DNA from 3 places in the Peribacillus sp. YIM B13477 genome. Region 1 is predicted to be linked to each of the others. Evidence: riboswitches for the same ligand, from Rfam matches in the RefSeq annotation. Region 1 holds a riboswitch; each other region holds the start of a gene.
What was found. A riboswitch is a leader RNA that binds a small molecule or an ion and turns the genes downstream of it on or off. The one in region 1 is predicted to bind S-adenosylmethionine.

Region 1 (9,945 bases):
GCTTTAAAAACTTCACCGTCGATGACGCTCCTTTCCCGGGCGGGTTCATGGGTGTCTTCATCGTTTTCATAGCAGCTGGCTTTTCTTTTCAAGGTACCGAAATCGTCGGTGTGGCTGCCGGGGAAAGTGAAGATCCTGCACGGAATATACCGAAGGCCATTAAAAGTGTCTTCTGGAGAATCTTGCTCTTTTACGTATTGGCAATCTTCGTAATAGGACTGATTATCCCTTATACGAACTCAAGTTTGCAGGGTGATAACGTCATGGTAAGTCCATTCACGCTCATTTTTGAAAAAGCTGGAGTCGCCTTTGCCGCTTCGCTTATGAATGCCGTCATTTTAACAGCGGTATTATCTGCAGGTAACTCAAGTCTATATGCATCAACGCGTATGTTATACTCAATGGCAAAAGATGGGCAAGCACCGCGTATTTTTGCAAAACTTAATAAACGCGGCGTACCGGTTGCAGGCATGATTTTGACATGCTCCATCGGCATGCTGGCCTTTTTAGCCTCCATATTCGGCGATGGTAAAGTGTATATTTGGTTAATGAATGCCATCGGAATTACAGGATTCATCTTTTGGCTCGGCATTTCCATAAGCCATTACCGTTTCCGGAAAGCGTTCATCGCTCAAGGCCATTCATTGGAGAAGCTGCCATATAAGGCATTATGGTTCCCGATCGGACCGATCTTTGCCATTTTAATCGGCATGATCGTCATCCTGTCCCAAAATATCCAAGCCTTTTTCTCAGACCATATCGATTGGGGCAATGTTGTAGCTGCATACTTGGGGATTCCGCTTTTCCTTGGTCTATGGCTTGGCTATAAATTTATAAGAAAAACTAAATTCGTTAAACTTGATGAAGTCGAATTTGACTTTGACAAAAAATATGAATGAACAAGCTTAAAGTAAAAGCAGCCGGACAATATGTTTTAAATTGTCCGGCTTTTACTTGTTTTCTATAGGCTCTTATCAAAAGCCAGGAAGCTGATTCCTGGTTTTTTATTTTTATTAAATGGAAATTTATACAAATGTTATGGGGGGTGTTATATGATAATCGTAAACTCGGCTAAATTGCATGTACGGAACGACTGGAAGGCTTTTACTATTTTCAAGGGAAAGGGAAGGTGCACGGCTGATGACCTTATTGACTCATTTAAAAGTATTGGACTTTTCAACGTTACTGCCAGGTCCATTTGCCACTTTGATGCTAGCGGATTTAGGAGCGGATGTTTTGAAGGTGGAGAGGCCGGGGGCAAAGGATTCATGGGGTGTGAACCAATATCTTAACAGATCGAAGAAGTCGATCACACTGGATTTAAAACAATCCGAGTCTATCGAATCCGTAAGAAACCTAGTGACGGAATACGATATCGTCATTGAACAATTCCGTCCAGGTGTCATGGAACGTCTGGGTCTGGGGTATGAGACATTAAAATCGATCAACCCGAAGCTGATTTACTGTTCGATTACGGGCTACGGCCAGACTGGTCCCTATAAAGACCGACCGGGACATGATATCAATTATATTTCGATAGCAGGCTTATCAGGCTATTCCGGTACGAAAAAGGACGGCCCGGCAAAAAACGGAACCCAAATAGCAGATCTTGCCGGAGGCTCATTGCATGCTGTCATCGGAATATTATCTGCAGTCATTCACAGGGAAAGAACAGGATTCGGCCAAGCCATCGACATCAGCATGACCGACTGCAGTTTTACCTTGAATGCCATATCCGCACCTCTGAATTTACAAGGTGGCCTTGAACTTGAACCAGAAAAATTGATGCTGAACGGAGGGTCTTTTTATGACTTTTACGAAACGAAAGATGGACGCTATTTTTCGGTAGGCAGCCTTGAGCCCCCTTTTCGAAAAGCATTATGTGAAGCGATTGGTGCACCCGGATTATATGAGCTGAGCATGAAAAGCGATGAAGAAAGCGGAATCAGGTTTAAAACGGCCGTCCGGCTGGCTTTCCTCGAGAGAGATTTTCATGAATGGCAGGAGATATTCGCTGAATTCGAGGCTTGCGCAGAACCAGTGCTGACTTTCACCGAAGCGGCCGAGCATCCCCAATTGAAGGAGAGGGGAATGATCGTCGAGGTACCTGACGGAAAAGGGAATGTCCAGAGGCAAATCGCCTGCCCGATCAAAACATCGGTTTTCACCCCTGGATATAAACATGCAGGCTTGGAGCCAGGACAAAACAACGCAGAAATCCTTCGCACCCCCAATCGCTAAATAAAGATGTAAAGGCTATCGCTTTTCCGGGTTTTTTGGAAGGTGATAGCCTGTTTTTTTGAATGACGGAAAAAGCAGGGGAAGGGTCGATATAGTCGTTCGAAGGTCGAAGTGAAGCGGAAGGAGAACAATTATCATCTTATCATTTTTGGAAAGCAACATATTACCACTGTGAAAATTTACTAGTTATAACTAGTGTGGGCAGGGTATCAGAGTAGCATCCTGGTAAGGAAATCGCTGGTAAGGAGGGGGTTAGTTAAATATGTTTGGTCTCTCTGATATCATTAAATTTCTATTTTCCTTTTTTTTGATCATGCCGATCGTTACACTGATACATTTGAGCGGGCATATTTTCTTCGTTACGATCTTTGGGGGATCGGAAAAGAAAATCTTGATCGGGTGTGGTAATAAGCTTTTCGCCTTTCGGAACATAGAGGTGAGGAAATATTATTTTTGGAATGGGACTTGCGAGTTCAAGGGTTTGAAACATGATAATCGATTGACGAATACCCTGATCTATTTAGGGGGGGCTATCTTTAATTTAATCAGCATGCTGATCATATACAGCTTAGTGTATCAGAATATCCTGGACAGCTCGGTAATCTGGTATCAATTTATCTATTTTTCTTTCTACATTATGTTTTTCTCCCTGTTTCCGATGTATTTCTCGGACGGATCGCCTAGTGATGGGAAGGCTGCGGAATTGGCCTTGAGGAACAAGCTGGAAGATAGGGTGACGGATGATATATTCGTGAAGAAAATGGAGGATGATGACGATAGCTGCAAGTAAAAAGGGAACGTCCAGATGGCCGTTCTTTTTTTTGTTTGCTTTCAGTTTTAGGGTTTTAAGTATAAACCTAATCGGCACGCTTATATTGAAGCCGATTAGGTTGTTCGAATCCTGTAAATAAGTTTTAAAGTCTCCGTAAAATAATCATTCCCATACTTCTTTCGCTACATCAACGACGAATTTCAGCTTTTCCCATTGCTGTGCTTCGGTTAGCTTGTTGCCGTGATGTGTGGAGGCGAAGCCGCATTGAGGGCTTAAGCATAATTGTTCGAGCGGAACGAAGTGCGATGCTTCTTTAATGCGTGCCTTAACAGCTTCCTTGTCCTCGATTTCTCCATTTTTTGAAGTGACGGCACCAAGTACGACCCGTGCACCGCCATTTGGAATGTATTCCAATGGTTTGAAATCCCCTGAGCGTTGATCATCATATTCCAAGAAGAATCCATCCACTTTTTCTTTTGCCAATAAAGTTGGGGCGATACGGGCATAGCTTCCTTCAAACGCCCATGTCGACTGGTAGTTTCCGCGACATAGATGGGTAGTGACGATAAGGTCTTCTGGTTTGCCTTCCAATGCGCCATTAATGACCCGAAGTGCAAGATCGATTAATTGTTCCCTCGTATATTTTCCATCTTTGAACTGGAAATCCGGGGCTGAAAGTCTGGCAATATATACATCATCCAATTGAAGGTAACGCACACCTGCTTCATAAAAGGCTTTCAAAGCATGCTGATAGGCTTTGATGATATCATTTGCATAGTCTTCAATATCAGGGTAGACGTCTTCATTATGAATGCCTGCAGCAAATAATTGATTCGGACTGGGAATGGTTTGCTTGGCAACGGCACGTCCGTTCACGACTTTATTCAATTCAATGAAATCACGAATGAAGGGATGTTCAGGGTTGAATGAAACCTTCCCGGTATTGCGAACATTATATCTCTCTGTTTCGACACCATCGAATGTAAGGCCTTTTTCAGTTACATAACCCTCGATGCCATTTAAATGTTCGAGGAAGTCAAAGTGCCACCATGTCCGTCTGAACTCACCGTCCGTAACGGCCTCTAAACCAACTTCGATTTGTTTATCGACGATCCGATTGATTTCTTCAGTTTCAATTTCACGAAGCCGCTCAGCTGAAATGGTACCTTCCTTAAAGTCCTTTCTGGCAATATGTAAACGTTCCGGTCTTAATAAACTTCCGACGTGGTCCGCCCTGAATGGTGCTTTCGTTAATGTGATTGACATGTTGATTCCTTCTTTCCTTTTAAAAATAAAAGCTCTTTTCGTAAAGATTGTTGTTTTTAAACGAAACTATTTAAGGTTGATTGGAGCGGAAGTGCGAGACTCCTGCGGGAGCAGCGGGAGAGGTGAGACCCCACAGGCGTTTACGCCGAGGAGGCTCACCGCCCGCCCCGCGGAAAGCGAGCATCTTGAGGGGAAATCAACCACAACCCATTACCTGGTAAATAGCAACAAAGTATGTGAAAACAGCCAAAATAAAACCTCTTCTTAAAAATAAGAAGAGGTGTTGGCAACAAAGCTATATACTCTTCTTATCTTCAAGTTTTTACACTTCTGGAATTAGCACAGTACAAGATCAGTCTGTTGCTGAGGCATCAAAGGGCCAGTCCCTCCACCTCTCTGGATAAGAGTTGTCTATTAAATTAACTATGACTATACAGGTAGTTTTTATGAAGGTCAAGGGGTGGAACCGGAATATTTCGAATATACCGTTTATTAATCCGGGCTGGAATGTTAACGGCATCAGGGAATCCGGCATATGCTTTGAGTGGGGAGGGAATGCAAGGATGAGTCCATTCAAAAATGGCATACCGATTACGGTAACTGAAGCCATGATAGAGAGAATCATAAAAATGAAATCATCTGGTCAGGATATTAAAGTCGAAATTACGCCAAAGCATATTGAGCTTTCCGGAACGATGGAAGTGAAAAAAATGATGTTTAAGAAAAATGTGGCTTTCCGGATTACATTAAAACCGGTTCATGTGGACAAAAGAACGATTTCATTTGAATTAGTAGAAATGGAACCCATTGACAGGAATTTCATCAACCAAAGGATATTTAACAGACCGCCATTTTTTGAATATGAAAAAAGAGCGATCAAAATGAATGTTAATGCTTGGAGCATCGTGAGAAAAATTCCCATTGGCACAATTAAATCGTATGAACTCGTCGAAGGTGCATTGAAAATGAAACTTTCTTTATGATTCAAGGGGATATTTTACATATATCCTTAGCCGCAAACTATAAAGGGTGTGAAAGGTATGATAGTGTTAAGGTTACATGGCTCATGAAAAAATGTGTTTGATAAATCAAGTTCTTTAAAATATACTAAATGACTTGAAGTTTTGAGTTTTTCTGGGAATGAGGAGGATAATGATGGATCAGAAGATTTTGCCTGCTTCAGCAAGCATGAAGGATTTTGAAAGATTTCTAGAAAGTTCCTATGAAATAGGTGTGTTTCTTGATTTGCATATCTCACAATTGAAAAATGTAAGTATGATGGCAAAGCAGCATAATAAGAAAATGATTTATCATGTCGATTTGATCCATGGCATAAGAAGTGATGAGTACGCGACAGAATTCATTTGTCAGGAATATAACCCCTATGGGCTGATTTCGACTAAATCAAGCGTTATATTGAAGGCGAAGCAAAAGGGGGTCATTGCCATCCAGCGAATCTTTTTAATTGACTCACATGCACTTGAGAAAAGTTATAAGCTGGTGCAGAAAACCAAGCCGGATTATATCGAAGTATTGCCGGGCGCCATGCCATGGATGATAAAAGAAGTGAAGGAACGATTGCAGACACCGATTTTTGCAGGCGGCCTCATACGAACTTCGGATGAAGTCCTGAATGCCCTTGATGCCGGCGCCTCGTCAATCACCACTTCAAAAACTGAATTATGGGATATCATCTAATAGGGAAAAATTGAAAAAAATTACAGAATAATAGATTAATTTTTCACAAATTATTGACAGCGTTTTCATAACCTAGTATATTTTACAGTACAAGTTAATATATGTGACGGAGACTAGGAGATTCACAACAGATCTATTCATAATTTTTTTTATGAAGATGGTTCTGCTGTGGATCTCCTTTTATTTGTTGGCAAGGTTTAAAAAATTATCAGGGGAGGGGTTTTATCATGACTCCATTTTGGGGAGAAGTGTTAGGCACGATGATTTTAGTTTTATTCGGAGCAGGTATTGGGGCAGGTTCATCCTTAAAGGGTTCCTATGCAAAAGATGCCGGCTGGATCGTTATCACGATTGCGTGGGGATTGGCTGTTACCATGGGTGTATTTGCAGTGGGTTCCATAAGCGGGGCGCATTTAAACCCGGCGGTCACGGTAGGGTTTGCCATTATTGGAGAATTTCCATGGAGTGATGTGCCCGTTTACATCGTTGCCCAGATGATTGGCGCGATACTCGGCGCAACTCTAGTATTCCTGCACTATTTGCCACACTGGAAAGCTACGGATGATCCAGGGGCGAAGCTTGGTGTATTCGCGACTTCACCTGCAATCCCGCACACATTTTCAAATCTATTAAGTGAAATGATTGGAACTTTCATCCTTATTCTTGGTCTATTATTTATAGGGGCCAATAATTTTACAGAGGGTCTAAACCCATTCGCAGTCGGGTTATTGATTGTCGTGATCGGGATGTCACTTGGGGGAACGACAGGATACGCCATTAACCCGGCCCGCGACCTGGGGCCGCGCATCGCTCACTTTTTGCTGCCGATACCCGGTAAAGGAAATTCAAACTGGGGCTATTCATGGATTCCGGTCGTTGGACCGATTGTAGGGGGTTCACTTGGTGCCGTTTGTTATAAAGCATTTTTCATGGGGGAAATAACGGCAGGATTTTGGTCTGTTATGGGTGCAAGCCTGGTACTATTGATAGTAGCCTATGCTTTTGGTAAAAAACAGTCACATGAATTGGATAGCAGAAATATCGCTAGTTAATTAAAAGGAGGGGCATGCACAATGGAAAAATACATTTTATCATTAGATCAAGGAACAACAAGTTCGAGGGCGATTTTATTTAATGAAAAGGGGGAAATCGTCCATTCCTCCCAAAAGGAATTCACACAGCATTTCCCTAAACCAGGCTGGGTCGAGCATAATGCCAATGAGATTTGGGGATCGATCCTGGCGGTGATCGCCGGTGTACTATCTGAATCCAGTGTAAAGCCAGAGCAAATTGCCGGTATCGGGATCACCAACCAGCGTGAAACGGCAGTCGTTTGGGATAAGGAAACAGGTACGCCTGTCTATAATGCGATTGTATGGCAGTCCAGGCAAACAAGTGGAATCTGTGATGAGTTGAAGGAAAAGGGACTTAATGATCTATTCCGGGATAAAACGGGATTGTTGATAGATGCCTATTTTTCCGGAACGAAAGTGAAGTGGATCCTCGATAATGTGGAAGGGGCACGGCAAAAGGCGGATGAAGGCAAGCTGTTATTCGGTACCATCGATACTTGGCTGATCTGGAAGCTATCAGGAGGCAAGGCTCATGTAACGGACTATTCCAATGCATCCCGGACATTGATGTACAATATCCATGAACTGAAATGGGATGAAGAACTGCTTGAGATATTGACTGTACCAAAGTCGATGCTGCCGGAAGTGAGGCCTTCCTCTGAGGAATATGCACGTACGATCGAATATCATTTCTTCGGTCAATCGATTCCGATCGCCGGGGCAGCCGGTGATCAGCAGGCAGCATTATTCGGCCAAGCCTGCTTTAAGGAAGGAATGGCTAAAAATACGTATGGAACAGGCTGTTTCATGCTCATGAATACAGGAACCAAGGCTGTCAGCTCCGAACACGGACTATTGACGACCCTTGCTTGGGGCTTGAATGGGAAGGTCGAATATGCACTTGAAGGCAGTATATTCGTAGCTGGCTCCGCCATCCAATGGCTCCGCGATGGCCTGCGGATGCTGCATGATGCCAAGGACAGCGAGGACTATGCAAAACGGGTGGAAAGTACGGATGGAGTATATGTGGTACCAGCTTTCGTAGGACTTGGAACTCCATATTGGGACAGCGAAGTGCGGGGAGCCGTTTTTGGTTTGACGCGCGGCACATCAAAAGAACATTTCATTCGCGCCACACTTGAATCACTTGCGTATCAAACGAAGGATGTCCTTGATGCAATGGAGGCGGATTCAGGAATCGAGCTGCAAACATTAAGAGTGGATGGCGGGGCAGTCAAGAATGACTTCTTGATGCAATTCCAGGGCGACTTATTACGTGTGCCCGTCGAGAGGCCGACCATAAATGAAACTACAGCATTAGGTGCTGCATACTTAGCAGGCCTTGCTGTCGGGTATTGGAAGGATCAAGAAGAAATCTCCCGGCAATGGGCGGTGGACAAAACCTTTGAACCATCCATGGAAGAGCAAGAAAGTGAAAAGTTATATGAAGGCTGGAAGAAAGCCGTACATGCCGCTATGGCGTTTAAATAAAAAACAACATGAATTCTTTCTCAAATGAGCTGGAGTATGCTATAATGAAATCAAGTTAATAACTCGGCCGGAGAACAGGAGAGACCATGAATGCGTTATCGTTAATTCGATAATGTGCATTTATGGTCTCTTTTTTTGTTTTTAATGGCAGATTAGGGATATTAATATCTATATAACTTATGCGAACAAATGAACCAATTGAATATAATGACCGAATTCACGAGTAAATCGTGTGAATTCACGAGTAAAAGTGCAGAATTCACGAGTAAATGGCGCGAATTCACGAGTAAAGGTGCAGAACTCACGAGTAAATGGCGCGAATTCACGAGTAAACCGTGAGAATTCATGAGTAAACCGTGAGAATTCATGAGTAAATCGTGAGAATTCACGAGTAAACAGAACGAATTCACGAGCGATCAGCGCCCATTCATACAAAAAACAATAGAATGCAATACTTAAAGGAGGAGTCAGGCATGAGGTTTTCAAATATATATCGGGAAGAAACGGTCGAAACTCTGAGAAAAGAGAAATTTGATGTGGTTGTCATTGGTGGGGGAATTACCGGTGCAGGGATCGCTCTGGATGCAACGACACGTGGGATGAAAGTGGCTTTGGTTGAAATGCAGGATTTTGCTGCAGGTACTTCAAGCCGCTCGACAAAACTTGTTCATGGCGGATTGCGGTATTTGAAGCAATTTGAAATAAAAATGGTTGCCGAGGTTGGTAAAGAGCGAGAAATCGTATATGAGAATGGACCGCATGTGACCACGCCGGAATGGATGCTGTTACCGATGCATAAAGGAGGCACCTTCGGGAAATTCAGTACTTCGATTGGGCTTCGGGTCTATGATTTCCTTGCAGGGGTTAAAAAATCTGAACGCAGGAAAATGCTTTCGGCGGATGAAACACTAAAACGGGAGCCTCTCGTTAAGAAAGAGGGACTGAAGGGCGGAGGCTACTATGTTGAATATCGGACAGATGATGCACGTCTTACGATTGAAGTCATGAAGGCGGCTGTCGATAAAGGTGCAACACCGATAAATTATACAAAAGTTGATAAATTGTTATATGAAAACGGTAAGGTGAACGGAGTCCAAGTGGCCGATTTGCTTTCAGGTGATGCTTATGAAATATACGCAGACAAAGTTATTAATGCAGCAGGTCCGTGGGTGGATTCCATTCGTGAGAAGGACCAATCGAAACAAGGGAAGACGCTGAAGTTATCCAAGGGTGTTCACGTGGTCATCGACCAATCGAAATTCCCGTTGAAGCAGGCGCTTTATTTTGATACGCCTGATGGCCGGATGATTTTTGCCATCCCGAGAGCCGGTAAAGCTTATGTAGGGACTACGGATACTTTTTATGATGGTGATCCTGCAGTGCCGACCGTTACTTCCGAAGACC
Region 2 (9,945 bases), on a different contig from region 1:
TTATATCCCTAATTGCGATTGGATTCTTAATTTATGGACCAGTAATGTTAATAGGTCTGCAAGCACTTGATTTAGTTCCTAAAAAAGCTGCAGGCACTGCAGCAGGACTGACTGGCTTATTTGGATATCTAGGTGGATCTGTAGCGGCTAATGCCATTATGGGATACGTAGTTGACTTTTCAGGCTGGAATGCAGGTTTTACATTAATTACGATTTCTTGTGTACTGGCAGTAGTGGTCTTTGCATGTACTTGGAATGTTCGAGGACAGGAAGTGGTAAAGGGCTAATACAAGCATATTATTGAGCTCAAGTTTCCCCATACCCCTGGATATATTCTAAGGGGGATGGGTTTTCTATTGTCAGTTAAACCGACCCATGATTAGATTGACGCCTTACAATGACTGAATATTCAGTTATATATGGTGAAAAGCAGTTGACGGACGTTTGTTTGACATACCTTATTGAAATGCATATAAAAAATGACCATGCCTTTATACCAACGGTCCTAAAGGCATGGTCATTATATCAAAAATCATATAGATTCATATTTTCTACCAAAATACTGGTTATTGCCGATCAAAAAGAGAAGCCCCCGCTATTCCGGGTTTTGTCATCTCATAAGGATTTAGAATCAGATCCAATTCTTCTTCTGTCAACACATCATATTGTAAACAAAGTTCTCGAACTGACTTCCCTTTCAATATCGCTTCACGGGCAATACGTGAAACCACTTCGTACCCAAGGTGCGGATTGACTGCTGTAATCACTCCGACACTTTGTTCGACATAATCCTTTAAATGCTGCTCATTAGCCTCAATGCCTTCCAAACAATAATCTGTAAAGACATTGAAAGCATTGTTCATAATGCTGATAGATTGCAACAAATTGAATACAAGCACTGGCTCCATTACGTTCAACTCTAGTTGTCCCGCTTCTGATGCTAAGCAAATCGTATTATCGTTCCCGATTACTTGGAAAGCGACTTGATTAATTAATTCTGGCATGACTGGATTTACTTTACCTGGCATGATGGATGAACCTGGTTGACGGGCTGGAAGTGTGATTTCTCCTAATCCCGCTCTCGGTCCTGAAGCCATCAAACGTAAATCATTTGCAATTTTAGACATATTCATCATACATACTTTCAATGAAGCTGATACCTCAGTGTATGCATCCGTATTTTGGGTTGCATCTACTAAATGTTCTGCTCCTACAAGCGGCAAGTTACTGATTTCAGCTAAATATGTAACAACGTTTTCAATGTAACGCGGATCTGCGTTCAATCCCGTTCCCACTGCTGTTGCTCCCATATTCACTTCATATAAATGTTGACGTGATTGACTTATTCTTTTTATATCCCGATCCAAAACGCGACTGTAAGCCTCGAATTCTTGACCAAGGCGAATCGGCACTGCGTCCTGAAGATGTGTGCGGCCCATTTTGATAACATGATCAAATTGTTTTGCTTTTTTCTTTAAAACCGTACTCATCTTGGTCATTGTTTGTAACAATTGCTCCAAAAGACGCAGTGTGGATAAATGAATGGCAGTTGGGAATACGTCATTGGTTGATTGAGACATGTTAACATGGCTATTTGGGCTAACATGTACATAATCACCTTTATTGTGTCCCATAAGTTCTAACGCACGGTTGGCAACGATTTCATTAATATTCATATTCATCGATGTCCCCGCACCGCCTTGAATTGGGTCAACGATGAAATATTCATGCCACTTTCCATCGATCACTTCTTCAGAAGCTTTGACGATAGCGCTTCCAATACCATCATATAACCGTTTGGTATCCATATTCGCTAAAGCGGCCGCTTTTTTAATCATGGCCAGTGCACGAATCATTTCTTCATTGACTTTGTAACCGGTAATCGGAAAATTTTCCACTGCGCGTAAAGTTTGTATACCATAATAAACATCTGCTGGAATTTCCTTTTCCCCAAGAAAGTCTTTCTCGATTCGGTATGTTTTCTCTTCTATCAACATTTCCTCTTGCCCCTTTGTTTGTTCTAGAATGTAATGTCCTCTGCAATCGGTGTTTCCATCATTTCCTTCACTTTTTTAGGATCCTGTGTCTTCGCTAATATCCACATCAACTTAGGAACGATGGCTTCTGTATTCATATTCCTGGAACGAATGATGACATTCTTGTTCACTTTTCGTCCCACTTCGTAAATATCCATATCTTCCCCTTCTTCTAAGCATTGGGTAGTAATGACAACGGATATTCCACATTGCACTAACTCATTCAATTTCTCTAAAATGTTTCTTCCTTGAAATGGAATACCACCGCTTCCATAACTTTCAATTACGATTCCCCGACATTGCTTTTTCAGGAAATCAAAGAATTCAGGCTTAATACCGGGATGCAGCTTGACTAAAGCAACATCAGTACATAGGGAAGCATCCAACTTAGCTTCCTTATTCTTTGGTGAATGAACTGGCTTTAGATACTCAATTTTATCTTTGAATATGGTCGCAATATAAGGATAGTTAATACTTTCAAACGAATCATAGCTTTTCGTTCTCAATTTAATGGCCCTCGTACCCTGAATGACTCTGCCATCAAAAACAACATATACTCCTCCAATATCTTCACAAGCAAACCGGATCGCATCAGAGATATTCCTTTTGGCATCTGTCTTTTTAAAGGCAATCGGGACCTGAGAACCAGTAATGACGATTGGTTTCCCTAAATCTTGTAACATATATGAGAGCGCAGCAGAAGTGTAAGCCATTGTATCTGTTCCATGGGTAATCACAAAGCCATCGTAATCATGGTAGTGCTTATGGATGGATTGTGCCATTTCTGTCCAATCTTCCGGCTGCATATTTGTACTATCAATATTCATCAAAGGCTTACTATCAATCTGACATAGTAAATCCAATCCCGGTAGGTGGCCTAAAATTTCGTCAGCTTTCATTTCTGGAACAAGTCCATTTTTTCCTTCTAACGATGCAATTGTACCACCTGTAGTAAGCAACATCAACTTCTTCATTTTTGATTTTAACTTTTCCAATATACTACCCCCTAATAAGCCTCCCTGTTTCACAATCATTCTAATATCTCAGAAAAGGATGTTTCCGCTATAAATGTTCATGTAACGCGTACAACACATGTAATTATAGTCATGTTTCATAGTGAAATCAAGCGAAAGTTATTCATTACGCGTACACTTTTTTCAATTTGATGTTATAATGGATTTATATAAAAGGAGAGTAATAAAAATGATTTTAAATAGATTGACTACATTAAGGAAGTCCAAAAGATGGTCTTTGCAATATACCGCTGACAGGCTCGGAATCGCCAAAAGTACCTATGCCGGTTACGAATCGGGCCACCGCCGCCCTTCATTAGAAACGATTAATTTATTGGCAGGCTTATATGATACCTCAACTGATTACATTCTGGGTCGAGTAGATTATCCATCTAAGGATATGGGTAATGGGTCACCTCAAGTCATGGAATTAACGGATTTACCAGATATGAAGCTAGCTGTAGATGGAATTTCCCTTTCTGAAGAGGAAACGATTCAATTTATCGCTTTTATTAGAGCTAAACGGGAAGTGGAAATAAATCGCGATAAACAAAATGAAACATAGCAGACATTGAGTTTAAACTGGTATTTGGTAAAAGAACCGTACTTCATCAGCAGGTTCTTATACTGCCTGACATGTTCATTATAACTGTAATATACCGCGGCTTTCATCAATTAGGATAGGTCGGTTCGCCCATTTTGACGGTTGCACGTAATTATTTCTGTGTTTAGAAATTTAAATTTCATTAATTATTATATAGAAGAAAGTCGTTTTTTTAAAAAAATCATCCATCTTCATTTTCTGTTGTCCTCTTTAGCCTTATTCTTTTTCCCCCTTTATCTATTTGCAATGAAAGAAAAAACATGGCAAAGATCATGGTTTCCCCCGGTGAATTAATCAAAAAAAGAAGCAACATGAAGTGAGAGTTATGTCTTAATTCATGTGCTTCTATTATTGGAATCCTTAAAGAAATGGAAAATTGCTCAATATAATGTCTCAACAGATATGCTGCATTTCCATATATTAAGGCATTTCATCTTCTTTTTCCCTATTCTTGAAAGCTTCATGAGTGACAATATCCTCAATCTGTTCATACTGGCGGCTGTGTTCCTTCTCTTCGCTAATTCTATTATTTGGTAAATTTCCTGGATGTCCTTTTTCTTTATGATTAAAATTTTTACCACGACTCATAACTCATTCTCTCCTTTCCATTCATTGTTTGTCTAGTTTTCCCAAGCACGAAAAAAATATGATTTAATTTCTCTTTTTACAGTTTTTGCAAAAGGGTTGGTTTACCCGTAATTTTCAGCCGATCTTGCGCGACTTATTTCTAAAGTGCCAAGAAATTAATAGTTCAATCCTTTCAGATTACTCGAATCTGAATAAAGAGCTCAAAAAAAACAGGAACCGCCAGATTCCTGTTCTTTTTGTTTATAGGTTTCCCGACTAACAATATTTTTGATAACAAAAAATGCTAGGAGAACGTTACCACGGAAGGTCGCCACTTTCTTGAAATGCCCGCAATATGATGAGGAGCGGTTCTGCAACATCCTCCAATTATATTTGCCCCCGCATGGTGCCAATCTTCAGATTTCACATCGAGCCTATTACATGATTCTGGACCATGCCATGTTTTAGTTTCTGGATTATATGATTCACCGGAATTCGGATAAACGATAATTGGTTTATGCGTGTTTGCACGCAACACCTGTATGGCTTCCGTGATAACTGATACAGGCGCACAGTTGATGCCAATTGCGGCAATTTGCTCACTGTCCCCAAACAATCTGGCACACTCCTCCAGCAATGTGCCGTCACTTATCGCTTTTTCATTTTTCAAAGAAAAGGACAGCCAAGCATAGACTTCTGGATAATCTTTCAATAATGAATGTAATACTTTTGCTTCTTGCAGGGAAGGAATCGTTTCAAATGCTAAAATATCAGCTCCTGCTTCAATCAAAGCTGATAATCGTGAGCGATGAAATGCCGCTAAAGTTTCATCTGAAACACCATAATTCCCAACATACTCTGAACCATCTGCAAGATAAGCCCCATAAGGTCCAACTGATGCAGCAACCAATGGCTTAGGTCTAATCGTTTGATATTCTTCCTTCCAAAATTCATCTCTTGCTTTTCTTGCAAGTAAAACCGTTTTCCGGATTAGATCCAATGCCTCTTTTTCTTGTATTCCGCGGAGGGCGAAACCTTCAACCGTTGCTTGATAGCTTGCCGTTATCGCACAGTCAGCACCAGCTCGAAAGTAGTCAGAGTGAACCTGGTAAATCACTTCTGGATTTTCAAGTAATACACGTGCAGACCACAGGGGATCGTCCAAATCACACCCATGACTTTCAAGCTCTGTAGCTAAAGCTCCGTCCAAAATCATGACTGAATGACCTCGTAAAATTGCTTCAATTGGGTTAATTTTATTCTTCATGGTTTTTCTCCTCTTTTCTTTATGGTTTGTGTCAGATAATAACTTCCATAGCAAAACAAAATAAACGGAATGCCACAATATAGTGCAATTCTTTGTGTAGGATCAAATGCAATTCCTATGCAAGAAGCAAGACATAACATAAATGAAACGATTGGTACGAATGGATATAATGGTGTATGGTAAGCCAAATCATTAACTGAGTTTCCTTCGTTTATATATCGTCTGCGAAATAGAAACTGTGACGCGCTAATACTCATCCAAACTATAACCACGGCTAGTCCAGAAATGGATACAAGCACTATGTATACAGTATCCGGCGCAATAATACTCGAGAAAAGTGCTAAAACACCGCCCAGCATACTGAAAAGGACTGCATTCAATGGAACACCCCGTTTTGTCAATTTTGCAAATATTGGCGAAATGGTTTTCTTATCTGCAAGTGACCAAAGCATCCTTGATGAGGCATATAGTCCTGAGTTTGCAGCAGACAAAATGGCAGTTAATATAACAAAATTCATAATATCCGCTGCATATGGCACTCCAATTCGTTCTAGAACGGCAACAAAGGGGCTCTCTAATACGCTTGCATCCGAAACAGGCAATAATGCGGATAAAACAACGATGGTTCCTACAAAAAAGATAATCAATCTCCATAATGTCATACGGATTGCCTTTGGAATCGTTTTTTCCGGATTCACAGTTTCTCCAGCTGCAACTCCGATCAATTCAGTTCCAGAAAATGCAAAATTCACCGCGAGCATCGTCATTAGAATGGCAAAAGCACCATTTGGAAATAACCCTGCGCTTGTAACATTGGAAAATAACGGAGCTGTTTGTGCGTTAATCATTGGAATGAAACCTACCATTGCCGCAGCTCCCAGAATAATGAATATCACAATAGCAAATACCTTAATAGACGCAAACCAGAATTCGGATTCAGCGAAAAACTTTACGGTCCACGCATTTAATGCCAAGACCAAAATAGCAAATAGAGCACTCCATATCCAGACACTGATTGATGGAAACCATCGCTGCATCAACAATCCTGCAGCCGTGAATTCCGAACCTAGTGCAACAGTCCAGGTTAGCCAATACAACCAGGCTACTGTATACCCTGTCCCTGGTCCGATGTATTTGGCTGCGTAACTATGAAACGCACCTGTCTCGGGCATATGCACTGACAGTTCACCTAGACATAGCATGACTAGATAAACCACTAATGCACCAATCAGATACGAAAGGATGGTTCCGAACGGACCAGCCTGTTGAATCGTATAACCCGAACTTAAGAATAAACCCGTTCCAATCACCCCGCCAAGCGATAGCATTATTATATGCCGTGCTTGCATTTGCCTTTGAAAATCATGCTTCCTTTTGTTCTCCATTCTAACTCTCCTTAATCTTGCATCCAGAAAAAACGAAAACGCACTCCAAAAAAGAGTGCGTTACTGACAAATAAACACGTACGGTCTTATCTATCAAGGTTTCACCCCCTGGAATTAGCACAGTGTCTTTGTAGACCTGTTGCTGAGGTTTCATAGGGCCAGTCCCTCCACCTCTCTGGATAAGAAATTATTTTTTTATAACTTTATCAATCTATGAAAAAATTGTCAAGTTTTGTTTCGGAATGTAAAGACTTCCTTTTAAATGCTAACGATCATGGCTGGGGCATTAATATTAAATTGTTTTTGGAACAAGCGCTAAGCGTATTATAATGGCAAATAAAACTAACCGGGTTCATATTGGTCTTAAAAATGGCAACATCTTAAAAGATGTCGCCATTTTTTTCTTTTTCCTTAAGGACGTTCTATTTCAAATAATTCCTCTAGTTTTGTATAAGTATGACCTGCTAATCTCGCTACAGGTTTTAGCCCATTCGGGTCAATACGGCCATTATGATAAATATCTTGCTCTATATGATAACAGACTATTTTCCCTATCAGCAAATCACAACCAGGTTTGTTCTTGGAACCTGCCAATGGAATCGATTGCTCTAATGTACATTCGAACCGCACCTTCGCTTCTTCCAATCCTGGTACGGATACCTTATCACTAACAGCCAGCGTGAAATTAGTAAGACCCAATTCACTTTCGTCAGATGGGAGTTCCTTGGCCGTTCGATTTGCATCAGCAACATTATTTTCGTCAGTGATATGAACAACGAACTCACCTGTTTGAATTGCATTTCGGGCTGTATCCTTTGAAACTCCTTCTTTCCGTTGAACAGAAATGGAAATCATCGGAGGATTTGAACTGACTATGTTAAAAAAGCTGAACGGCGCTATATTGATTGTACCGGTTTCGGATTGTGTCGTAACCAGCGCTATAGGTCTCGGTATAATGCTTCCAGTCAAAAACTTATAATTATCCCGTTCAGTCAGACTTTCAGGGTTAACAGAAATCATCTTCATTCCCTCTCATTCTTATAAAAAGTTCTTTTGAAACCATGAACCTGCTGCATCAACCTCTGAACGTGTCAACTGATGACCGTAATTTTCCCACTGAACTTCAACTGTAGCGCCAGCTTGCCGTAAAAGTTGATTAAGTTCATCAGTTTCTTCTGCTGGGCAAATCGGATCGTTTTTACCTGCAGCTATAAATACAGGCATATCTGAAAGGGACGGCAAAGCAATCCCTCGTCTTGGAACCATTGGATGATGAAGAATCGCTCCTTGTAATGCCCCCTCGTAATGGAACAGCAAACTTGCCGCTATATTTGCACCATTGGAATAACCTAATGCCACCACTCTGTCACGGTCGAAGTCATATTTTCCGGATGCTGATTCCAAGAAGTCATAAAGCTCCTTCGTTCGGAAGATCAAATCCTCTTCATCAAAAACCCCTTCAGCTAACCGTCGGAAATAACGGGGCATTCCATTTTCAAGTACATTTCCCCGTACGCTCAATACGGATGAACCCGGTGAAACCATTTCGGATAATGGCAAGAGATCTGTTTCCGTTCCTCCAGTGCCATGTAAAAGCAGTAGTAACGGAGCTTCTGGATTACTTCCTTTTTGAAAAATATGTTTCATCATTTATCCTCCTCTAGTACTCTCGGCACTGCCGGCAGTAACGTTTTTTCCATAACTTCCCGCTTTTCTTCCAACCATGGCGGCAGCATTAATTTACTGCCCATCGTTTCCTTCGTTTCATCATGAGCAAAGCCGGGTGGATCTGTGGCAACTTCAAAGAGTATGCCTCCATCTTCCCTGAAATAAATCGCATCGAAGTATTGTCGGTCTGTAAAGGGTGTCACACCATAGCCATGGTTACCGATATGCTCCCTCCATTCTTTATGATCTTCATTATCGCTCGCACGCCATGCAATGTGATGGACAGTTCCCACTCCGATTTTACCGTTTGGTAAAACCGTTTTTTTAACATCGATCAAATTTCCGATATCCGATGTGGATTTGAAGCGGATGAAATCGCCCTCTTCCCCAACCTGTTGAAGGCCCATCACTTCCTCTAATAGTTCCATCGTTTTGATCGGTTTTGACGTCAATAATACAGCTCCGCCGAAACCCTTGACCGCCTTATCAGCTGGTACACCGCCGAATGACCACTCGCTATTTTTACCTTCTTTACGCTCAACCAGTTCAAGTTGCAAACCATGTGGGTCTTGGAAATCAAGATATTCCTCACCGAAACGTGAAACCTTTTCAAAGTCTATATTAAATTTACCCAAACGATTTTCCCAGAAGCCCATTGAACCCTCCGGAACTGCATATGTTGTAATCCCCACTTGTCCGGAGCCAATTGTCCCTCGGTATGCCTCAGGCCAAGGAAAGAAAGTAATGATTGTGCCCGGTGAACCGGATTCATCTCCGAAATATAAATGATAGGTGCCTGGATCATCAAAATTAACGGTTTTCTTCACCATACGCATTCCCAATACTCCAGCATAAAAATCCACATTCTCTTGAGGATTGCCTACAATTGCGGTTATATGATGTATCCCTGCATTTTGCTTTTGCATGCCGATTACTTCCTTTCCCGTTGATTAATTAGTTGATTTTGTATTTAGTGGTTTTAAATTCGCTTCAATATCCTTTCTTTTCGATTCCAAAAAAGGTGGCAGGGCAAGGTTCTCACCTAGATGCTGCTCAGCTTCATCCACTTCAAAACCAGGTCCATCAGTAGCTAGTTCAAATAATATGCCATTCGGCTCCCTAAAATAGAGTGAACGGAAATAAAAGCGGTCCACATATCCCGAGTTCACGAATTTCGATTCACTAATCTTTTCTACCCATTTTCTCAATTCTTCTTCATCATCCACCCGGAAGGCAACATGGTGTACCCCACCCCTCCCCAGCCTTTCCCGAGGTATGTCATTCCTTTCTTCAATATGGAGTTCCGCTCCTGTTCCTCCTTCACCTGTCTCGTAAACGACTATCGGATTTTGCCCCCTGATAGCGGATGGATATGTGCCTGATTTCCTGAATCCCAATACCTCGA
Region 3 (9,945 bases), on a different contig from region 1:
ACAGGCTTCCGGAATACTATTTACAGCTGATCCAGTTTCCTCAAACCGCAAGGTGCTTTCGATCGATGCTAGCTTTGGGCTGGGTGAGGCACTTGTCTCTGGCTTAGTGTCTGCGGACAATTATAAAGTGCAAGAAGGTAGGATTGTGGAGAAGAAGATTTCTGCCAAAAAGTTGGCTATATATGCACGAAAAGAAGGCGGAACGATGGAAAAGGAAATTGAACCGGGGCAGCAGGTTTTATCGACCCTGTCAGATGAGCAAGTGTTGGGGCTTGAAAGGATCGGCAGAAGGCTTGAAGCGCATTTTGGCTGTCCGCAAGATATCGAATGGTGTTTGGTTGATGATACATTTTATATTGTCCAGAGCCGTCCAATCACTACTTTATACCCCATCCCAGAAGCGAATGATCAAGAGAATCACGTTTATGTATCTGTCGGTCATCAACAAATGATGACTGACGCCATGAAACCATTGGGATTATCTTTTTGGCTGTTAACGACTCCTGCACCCATGCGTATAGCTGGCGGAAGGTTGTTTGTTGATGTCACACATATGGTGGCTTCACCTGAAAGCAGAAAAATGTTAGTAGAGGCCATGGGACAACACGACCCGCTCATGAAAGACGCACTCATTAACATAATAGAGCGAGGGGATTTCATAAAATCTGTACCAAATGATAAGCAAGAACAGAGTTCCGGTAAAAGCAATAAAAGTGTGCCGTCTGCGGATTCTAGGGCACAAATTGAAAACGACCCGACAATCGTTTCTGATTTGATTAAACGTAGTCAAACATCGATAGAAGAATTAAAACAAAACATCCAAACGAAATCAGGTTCGGAGTTATTTGATTTCATTCTGGAAGATATCCAGATATTAAAGAAGATTTTATTTGACCCACAAAGTTCAGCTGTGTTTATGGCTGCTATAGATGCATCATTATGGATCAATGAAAAAATGAATAAGTGGTTAGGTGAAAAAAACGCAGCCGACACGCTTTCTCAATCTGTACCAAACAATATAACTTCAGAAATGGGTCTGGCCCTAATGGATGTTGCAGATGTGATACGTCCTTATCCAAAAGTAATTGATTATTTACAACAAGTAAAAGATGATAATTTTATGGATGAACTAGTTAAGTTTGATGGTGGTCAGGAAACTCAGGATGCTATCTATGATTATCTCGGCAAATACGGAATGCGATGTGCTGGAGAAATCGATATTACTAAAACTCGTTGGAGCGAAAAACCAACTGCACTTGTCCCCGTGATACTTAGTAATATCAAAAACTTTGAGCCTAATGCTAGCAATCTGAAATTTGAGCAAGGGCGACAGGAAGCTTTGAAAAAAGAACTAGAGATATTAGATCGATTGAAGCAATTACCGGATGGTGAACAAAAAGCCAAAGAAACAAAACGAATGATCAGTCTAATCCGGAATTTCATCGGTTATCGGGAATATCCAAAATACGGCATGGTTAACCGCTACTTCGTTTATAAGCAGGCTTTACTCAAGGAAGCCGAACAACTCGTACAAGCCAACGTTATTCATGAAAAAGAAGATATATATTATCTCACTTTTGAAGAACTTCATGAAGTCGTACGCACAAATAAACTAGATTACCAGATGATCAGCAAACGAAAAGACGAGTACAGATTATATGAAAAACTTACTCCACCACGTGTTATCACGTCTGATGGTGAAATCATTGTAGGGGGGTATAAACGAGACAATCTCATGGCCGAAGCTATTGTAGGTCTACCGGTTTCTTCCGGAATGATAGAGGGCAGAGCACGCGTCATCTTAAACATGGAAGATGCAGATCTAGAAGATGGAGATATACTGGTTACAACCTTCACCGATCCTAGCTGGACACCATTATTTGTATCCATAAAAGGACTCGTCACCGAAGTTGGCGGGCTGATGACCCATGGAGCAGTCATCGCACGAGAATATGGCTTACCTGCCGTTGTCGGTGTGGTAAATGCCACCAAGCTGATAAAAGATGGGCAACGTATTCGAGTAAATGGAACAGAAGGTTATATAGAAATACTATAATTCTTTACATTTCAATCATAAAGAAGAGCATTCGAATTAGGAGAATCATTGAAATCATGATGCTTTGCGGTTTTTGGCAAAGCTAAGCCCCCTGTCACTAGGTCATATAAGGGGGCAGTAATTAAATGATACTAAAGTTTAATAAGATCAACTTGAGGTCGGGCCTTCTGTTAAAGGTCGCTTTTATATGATGCCAAAGCCCAATTTCTCGCTTACAACACCGAGAAATTGGGCTTTTGTGGATTTTATTTATAGGCAAAGTCGATATTCTCTTGCTAAATCTACTGGCTTGAGCAGCAATGTCAAACGGATACGAGGAAGATATTCTCCAACAGATATATCTGTCAATATCATAAATGTACGCTGAAAGCGGCTATAGCTTCTATAGAAATATTAAATTTTTGTATTGGTAATTATACATTATCTCCTTTATAATTTTTAAGAAAGATATTTCGGAATTTTTAAAATAAAGGAGAAATTATGTATACTCACCCGACTTTAAAATATTGGAATGGAAGAATTGATTCCCAAACTGACCTGGACAGCTTCAGATACCACCAAAGAGTGCGCTTGGCACCCATTTCGGAATTAGCCACCTCTTCCAATGCATCACGAACTTTTGGACTGATTGGCTTTAAATGTGATGAAGGCGTCAGAAGGAATAAAGGCAGGGTTGGTGCTGCCGAGGGTCCTGATCATATTAGGCAATCGTTGGCAAAATTACCTTGTCATTTACCTTCCCAAACCGAGCTGGTGGATGCTGGCGATGTAATATGTGAAAGTACAGAGATGGAAGCCGCCCAATCTCAACTGGGATCAGCTGTTGCCCGGATTTTGGAGAGTAAAGCGATTCCTATCATACTTGGGGGAGGTCACGAAACCCTGTATGGCCATTATCTTGGGATTAGGAAATCCATTGGACCAAAAGCTAGACTAGGGATTATTAATATTGACGCTCACTTTGATATGAGACCTTATGAAAAAGAAACTTCATCTGGCACGATGTTTAAGCAGATTTTGGACGAAGATCAAAGTTGTGGCTATTTATGTGTCGGAATTCAGAAGCAGGGGAATACGAAGGCACTTTTTGAAACTGCAGAGAGGAGTAAGGTCGACTACATATTGGAAGAAGATTTGTCATTATACGAAATGGATGAAACGAAGCGGAGGATAAATGAATTCGCTAAGGAAAATGACTATATCATGCTTACATTATGTACGGATGTTATTGATTCAGCCTACGCACCTGGGGTAAGTGCACCATCGCCGTTTGGACTGGATCCAAAATTGGTCCGTGCCATTATTAGGCATATCGTATCGAATGAAAAGATCCTCTCATTTGATATCTCCGAAGTGAACCCTTCATTGGACGAAAATAATAAGACCGTTACATTGGCGGGGCATTTAATAAATGAGGTTTTGCTTCATTTTAAATAATGGACATGGGATGGCGGCAACTCCAATTCGATCTTTTCAGAAAGAGCGTTTCTTTTCGTATCGACTGTTGGGGCTTTCCTTAATGTTATCTTGAGTATTGAAGCGAAAAACCTTTAAAGCGCCCAGACTGTCCATGAATCATTCATGGACAGTTTTTTGCGCCTCCTTCACAAGGATTCATGGTCCTTGGCATTGCTTCGTTCAACTAACCATTTAAAGTATAAAGGCATGTGGATTTTCCATGCCTCTGCTAAGTTCAATACTGATACTTGTGGGTTTTTGGTTTATAATAACAACCATCTAGCCTTTTGAGGAGGGATTCCATGAATGAATATAAAGTAACGGTCAGGAATGGCAGTACCTTAATTTTGTCGGAAATCATTAAAGCTGAAGATGAAAGAGAAGTCCTTGGCACTCTTTTGATTTCCAGCGAATTATTTAATCAACCATTTACTGATATCAGGATTTTAGAACGCTGATTTGTGCCTGCCCATTCCATTTGATACACTGTAATAAATCTTAATACGGTGGCGATATTATGTGTGGACGTTTCACTCTTTTCACTGACATAGAAGAAATAAAAGAACGGTTTAATATTCAAGGGTCATTTGATGAGGAATACCAATTCAGCTACAATATTGCTCCCTCCCAATCCGTGCTCGCCGTCATTAATGACGGGGTAAGGAATCGGCTTGGATATCTTCGGTGGGGACTCATTCCTTTCTGGGCAAAAGACGAAAAAGCGGGCTACAAAATGATCAATGCCAGAGCGGAAACCATTGCTGAGAAAGCAAGCTTCAGGAATGCGTATAAGAAGAAGAGATGCTTGATAATCGCTGACTCTTTTTATGAATGGAAGAAGACACCAGAAAGAAAAATACCGATGCGTATAAAACTGAAGAATCATGCTCCATTTGGAATGGCCGGTCTCTGGGAATCCTGGAAATCTCCTGAAGGCATCAGCATCTATTCGTGCTCCGTTATAACAACTGTGCCTAATGAGCTAATGACCAGCATTCATGATCGCATGCCTGTCATCCTAAAATCAGAAGATGAAAAAGATTGGTTAAATCCTTCCATTAATGATACTGCATATTTGCAACAGTATTTAAAGTCATTCGATTCGGAACAGATGGAAGCATTTGAAGTATCGACAGATGTGAACTCGACTAAAAATAATTCACCTAACCTAATCCAACAAATTTGCTGAGGTAATTAGACCTCTCAGAATGTAGACAACTCGATGAAAATCGAGTTTGTCTGCATTTTTTTTTGGTTTGTACAATTTGAACGTTGTCTCCAGGAACTCGCTTTTCCCGCAGAAGTCTCGCACACCCGCTCCAATCAACTTAGTTCTCTTTATAAACAGTAAGGAGTGCATGTGAAACACTTTAAAATTAACCCTTGCGAAAATAGACAAAATGCTGTACTGTTATATTTGCTTTTCAAAACGACTTTTGATGTCACGAACTCAGGCAAGTTTTCAGCGTGGCACTTTTCTGGAAGGCATCGTAATTTTAAAATAATTATATAATGTAATCTTCTTATCAAGAGAGACGGAGGGACTGGCCCGAAGATGTCTCGGCAGCGGACTTAAATGGAGTGCTGTGCCAAATCCAGCAGGCTGATTTTCGCCTGAAAGATAAGGAGGGTGTTTTTTATAAATTAAAAGACCTCTTCTTGTTGTTAAAAAGAAGGGGTCTTTTTTATGCCAGTTTTTTGCTACAGCTCCATGACTGGAAAATCAGGTAGGTTCAAATTGGGGTTATTTGCGAAAACTGTTAATAGAATAAGAGCTGTGACACATGTCGCGGGAAAAATAAAAAGAGGTGTACATCATGAGTGCAAACAATAAAGGGAATCCATGGGCATTGATCCCATTTGTCGTATTTTTAATTTTATTTATTGGGTCCGGAATCATCACTAAAGATTTTTATTCATTTCCGGTGATTGTAGCGATTTCAATTGCATCGGCAGCTGCATTGGCGATGAATCGGAAAGAGACATTCAATCAAAAAGTTGATATCTTCTGTAAAGGTGCCGGTGACGCTAATATCATGTTAATGGTTATCATCTTCCTTTTGGCCGGCGCTTTTTCGAAAGTTGCGAATGGCATGGGGGCGGTTGAATCAACTGTGAATCTTGCCTTGGCGCTTTTCCCGCAAAATCTATTAATGATAGGAATTTTCATCATCGCTTGTTTCATTTCACTATCCATGGGGACAAGCATGGGAACGATTGTTGCCCTGGCACCTATCGGGGTAGGGATTAGTGAGCAAACAGATATTTCGCTTGCCCTTTCAATGGCGGCCGTTATTGGTGGTGCGATGTTTGGGGATAACCTTTCATTCATTTCAGATACGACAATTGCTGCAGTCCGAACTCAGGGAACGAAAATGAAGGATAAGTTTAAAGTGAATTTTTTCATCGTTTTACCTGCAGCCATCATCACTTGTGCCATCCTAGGAATTTTAACGATGGGTGAACAAGCTGACATTTCCCAACAGTCTTATGATTGGGTGAAGATTCTTCCGTATCTTTGCGTATTGGTCACTGCATTGGCAGGAGTCAATGTGTTCTTGGTCCTTTCCATCGGAATCGTATTTGCCGGAATCATCGGCTTGACTGATGGTAGTTATCAACCGTTGGGTGTCATTCAAAAAGTCGGAGAAGGAATGGCAGGAATGTATGAAATCTCCTTCCTTGCCATTTTAATTGCAGGTATGGTAGCCGTAATCAAACATAATGGTGGCATCGATTATCTACTCCACCTAGTGACACGAAATAGCAAATCGAAAAAAGGGGCGGAATTCAGCATTGCGGGGCTTGTTGGTTTAACGAACCTTTCAACGGCAAATAACACGATTTCGATTATCATTGCCGGGCCACTTGCCAAAAATATTGCTGAAAAGTATGGGATTGATCCGCGGAAATCGGCGAGCGTCCTTGACATTTTTGCATGTTGTATCCAAGGGTTGATCCCATATGGAGCACAACTGCTTGTTGCAGCAGGGGTAGCAAAGATTTCTCCGTTAAGCATCTTGCCGTATTCATATTACCCAATCCTGATTGGACTTTGTGGCGTCATTGCCATCCTGATTGGTTTTCCACGGTTTCAGCCGGGAAATGATGGATCGAAGAACTAAAAGTTAAAACAAAGTTGATTGGAGCGGGTGTACGAGACTCCTGCGGGAAAAGCGAGTCCAGGGGAGACCCCGCAGGCGTAAACGCGCCGAGGGCGGACCGCCCGCGGAAAGCGAGTGCCTGGAGGGGAAATCAATGTTCAAATTGTACAAACCCCTTAAATTTCATTGAGTTTGTCTACAGTCTGAACACCCTGAATCATTGGATTCAGGGTGTTTTTTGTTGGTAAATACATAAACTTAATATAGCTTTCTCGCACTTATACAGTATCAATCATTCTTCAATTTTTCTGCTTAATTCCTGTCCAAATTAATGATGGTTTTGTGTGCGACACCTGTCATGAATAGAGGACAACACCAACTAAACCAGAAAGAATAATTACATAGGCTGGATGCCAGCGTAATTTCATTAAGGCAAATAACGATAAACCAAAAACGAGTAGTAAGCTTATCGTATGCCATGAAAAGTTCACGGCTATCATATGATTGGAAAGTGCTAAACTGATCGCTGCAAAGATGATCAAACTAGTGACAATCGGTCTTAATCCATAAAACATGGATTGAACAACTGGATAATGATTCAATTTGCTGAAAAATGTGGCTATAACGGTTACGAATATAATGGCAGGAAGCAAGATTCCTAGAGCAGATGATATGGCTCCTGCTAACCCAGCAGTCGAATAGCCAACGAGAATGGCACTATTGGCGGTGACAGGTCCTGGGGACATCCCGGAAATGGCGATTATATCGGTGAATTCCTGCGTTGTCATCCATCCATGCTGTGAGACTTCCGATTCTATTACGGGAATCATGGCGTATCCGCCTCCGAAAGATACAAAGCCGATAATAAAGAAGGTGCTAAACAACTCCCACAATTCCATCATTCCATCACATGCTTTCTTAAAAATTAGTTAGATCCTTTTTTGATTTACCTATATGCCAGCACCCATGAAAGGTTCGAAATCATTTTCTTCTGTTTTCCTATCTTTTTTGTCCATCTTGACATCGTAACCTAATTTTCTCTTAATGGAGATGGTCACAATACCCGCTAGAGCTCCTGCTATTATAACCATCACAGGGTGAAGAAATAAGAGGACGGGAATTCCTGCTATTAAAATACAGAAAGTTGATTTGTCTACAACTGCCGTTTTTCCTATCTTGATAGCCGCATAGGCGATGATGGCTACTATGGAAGCTCTGATCGATATGAAAGCAGATTCTATCTTCGGATTATCCTGAATGAAAAAATACACAATGCCCAGGAGCAGAACAATTAAAAAGGTAGGTAATGAAACACCGATCATGGCTGCCATTGCCCCCTTCATTCCGGCAATTCGATGGCCGATAAAGGTGGCGGAGTTAATGGCGACAGCTCCCGGTACGGACTGAGATAAAGCAAAAACATCCGTAACTTCTTCGCTTTTCATCCACTTTCTCTTTTCCACCACTTCATTTTCGATTAAAGGGATCATCGCAAACCCGCCTCCGAATGTGACAGGTGCTATTTTAAAAAAGGTCCAAAATAATTGGAATAGAGTTTTCCATTGTCCTTTCATTGACATCGGTCACTTCCTTTGCATGCTTTGTTTAATTCTTATCATTAACATATCAAAGAAAAAGGGCTGGGTAAATTGCAACAAAATCATCGGGTATAACAAAACGTTATACCCAGAAGATTCATCCGTTTTATAAAGAATGCCGCCAATAATTGAATAGCCTTAGAATCTATTTCCCTATTTTCATTTCACCATTTACATAAAGATGCTATCATTTTAATAAACTATCTAAAAACATGGAGGTCGTTTCCTTGAAATTGGAAAATCTGAAAATGTTTTGTTTAGTGGTGGATGAAGGAAGTATAAGCCAGGCAGCGAGGTTAAGTTTCTTATCTCAGCCCGCTGTAACACGGCAGATCCATCAACTGGAAAATTATTATAATACTTTGTTATTCGACCGTGAGGAAGGAAGGCTGAGAGTTACAGAAGCAGGAAAGCTGTTATACCCTTTTGCTAAAGCCATAGTAAATGACTTCAACCATTCAAAAGAAGTGATTCAGCAATCGACGGGGAAATACAATGCAAATCTCATAGTAGGGGCTTCCTTGACTATCGGCGAGTATTTGTTGCCTAGCTTGCTTGGGAGATTCAAAAAACAACAGCCAGAAATAAAAGTGACATTGACGATAAAAAATACGCCCCGGGTTTTGGAGGATCTTTCAAACGATGTCATTGATTTGGCCTTGGTGGAAGGACTTGTAGAAAACACCGATTTTATTGTAGACAAGTTCGCTGAAGACGAATTGATATTGGTATGTCCATCCGACCACCCATGGAAAGACAGAAAAGAAATACAGCTAGAGGAATTGGGAAATGAAAGGATGATTTGGCGTGAATCCATTTCCGGAACACGGCTTATCGTAGAAAATATGCTAAGGGAGCATGGGATTTTAGAAAAAATTGAAAGCTACATGGAGATTGGCAGTACACAAGCGATAAAAAGTGCGGTTGAAGCTGGACTTGGAATCAGCATTTTGCCAAGGTTGACAGTGGCCAGAGAATTGGAGCAAGGCTTTTTGCGGGAAGTGGATATATACAGAATAAATATGGCAAGAAATTTATGGCTAGTCAGGAAAAACAAGCGTTTTAATAAAATAGGAGTGTCTAAATTTGTTGATTTTCTTCAATAAGGATGGGACGCTGCCTTTGTTCACACTTACAATTGGCAGCGTTTTCAGTTTCGTGGTTAACGGCGTAGCCCCGGCAGCAAGCAAAAGTCATGGTAAATTGAATATACTGCATTGATTATAAAAGCTCTTCTCTATCGGGAGGGGCATTTTGTCTTTTGTTGTTCAGTCTTCGGTTAGACAAACAAAGGGATTAATGGGCATAATAAAAGATATAATGATGGTTCGGAGATGGTATAGCGTGGAGTTAAAGGAAATAAAGAAGCTCGCCAATGCATTAAATGAAACAGCAACTTGTATATTGCTTGCAGTCTCGAACGAAACCGATGTCGGCTCCTATTCGTGCAATTGATGAAATCCAGGTACAAAAGCATAAAGCTATTCTTGTCTGTCCACATTGCGATAGCCATTTTGTTGTGCGATTTGGTAAATACGTTATTAAAACATGTGCTGGAAAGGTGAAACAGCAGCGTTACCGCTGTAAAGCCTGCCATCAAACCTTCAACGATCTCACAAACACGCCTCTTCAGTGCACCAGAAGACCACATAAATCTAAACGGGCAGTTTTGTTGAACAAGTTGTAAATTTAACATTTTAAAGTAAGAGCATTTCTTTGTAATGAGAAG

Region 2: linked by a shared signal. The riboswitch ahead of mmuP (S-methylmethionine permease) and the one ahead of ACFX4H_RS19065 (5-methyltetrahydropteroyltriglutamate--homocysteine S-methyltransferase) in region 1 are both predicted to bind S-adenosylmethionine.
Region 3: linked by a shared signal. The riboswitch ahead of ACFX4H_RS16955 (Na+/H+ antiporter NhaC family protein) and the one ahead of ACFX4H_RS19065 (5-methyltetrahydropteroyltriglutamate--homocysteine S-methyltransferase) in region 1 are both predicted to bind S-adenosylmethionine.

The regions. Positions count from the first base shown of each region.
Region 1 is NZ_JBHZPD010000006.1:273,465-283,409, forward strand. It holds gene ACFX4H_RS19050 (amino acid permease) at 1-899, shown strand, start outside; gene ACFX4H_RS19055 (CaiB/BaiF CoA transferase family protein) at 1,141-2,241, shown strand; gene ACFX4H_RS19060 (hypothetical protein) at 2,504-3,031, shown strand; gene ACFX4H_RS19065 (5-methyltetrahydropteroyltriglutamate--homocysteine S-methyltransferase) at 3,176-4,279, opposite strand; SAM riboswitch class I at 4,585-4,686, opposite strand; gene ACFX4H_RS19070 (hypothetical protein) at 4,843-5,262, shown strand; gene ACFX4H_RS19075 (glycerol-3-phosphate responsive antiterminator) at 5,435-5,977, shown strand; gene ACFX4H_RS19080 (MIP/aquaporin family protein) at 6,205-7,029, shown strand; gene glpK (glycerol kinase GlpK) at 7,051-8,541, shown strand; gene ACFX4H_RS19090 (hypothetical protein) at 8,731-8,880, shown strand; gene ACFX4H_RS19095 (glycerol-3-phosphate dehydrogenase/oxidase) at 9,015-9,945, shown strand, end outside.
Region 2 is NZ_JBHZPD010000001.1:925,923-935,867, reverse strand. It holds gene glpT (glycerol-3-phosphate transporter) at 1-287, shown strand, start outside; gene aspA (aspartate ammonia-lyase) at 567-1,997, opposite strand; gene ACFX4H_RS04665 (asparaginase) at 2,021-3,010, opposite strand; gene ACFX4H_RS04660 (helix-turn-helix domain-containing protein) at 3,240-3,614, shown strand; gene ACFX4H_RS04655 (hypothetical protein) at 4,074-4,241, opposite strand; gene mmuM (homocysteine S-methyltransferase) at 4,525-5,487, opposite strand; gene mmuP (S-methylmethionine permease) at 5,484-6,872, opposite strand; SAM riboswitch class I at 6,956-7,058, opposite strand; gene ACFX4H_RS04640 (flavin reductase family protein) at 7,284-7,892, opposite strand; gene ACFX4H_RS04635 (alpha/beta hydrolase) at 7,911-8,519, opposite strand; gene ACFX4H_RS04630 (ring-cleaving dioxygenase) at 8,519-9,466, opposite strand; gene ACFX4H_RS04625 (ring-cleaving dioxygenase) at 9,491-9,945, opposite strand, start outside.
Region 3 is NZ_JBHZPD010000005.1:217,385-227,329, reverse strand. It holds gene ppsA (phosphoenolpyruvate synthase) at 1-2,056, shown strand, start outside; gene hutG (formimidoylglutamase) at 2,537-3,493, shown strand; gene ACFX4H_RS16965 (hypothetical protein) at 3,817-3,972, shown strand; gene ACFX4H_RS16960 (SOS response-associated peptidase) at 4,032-4,703, shown strand; SAM riboswitch class I at 5,035-5,142, shown strand; gene ACFX4H_RS16955 (Na+/H+ antiporter NhaC family protein) at 5,332-6,639, shown strand; gene ACFX4H_RS16950 (chromate transporter) at 6,975-7,520, opposite strand; gene ACFX4H_RS16945 (chromate transporter) at 7,569-8,198, opposite strand; gene ACFX4H_RS16940 (LysR family transcriptional regulator) at 8,444-9,322, shown strand; partial or broken gene ACFX4H_RS16935 (transposase) at 9,561-9,867, shown strand.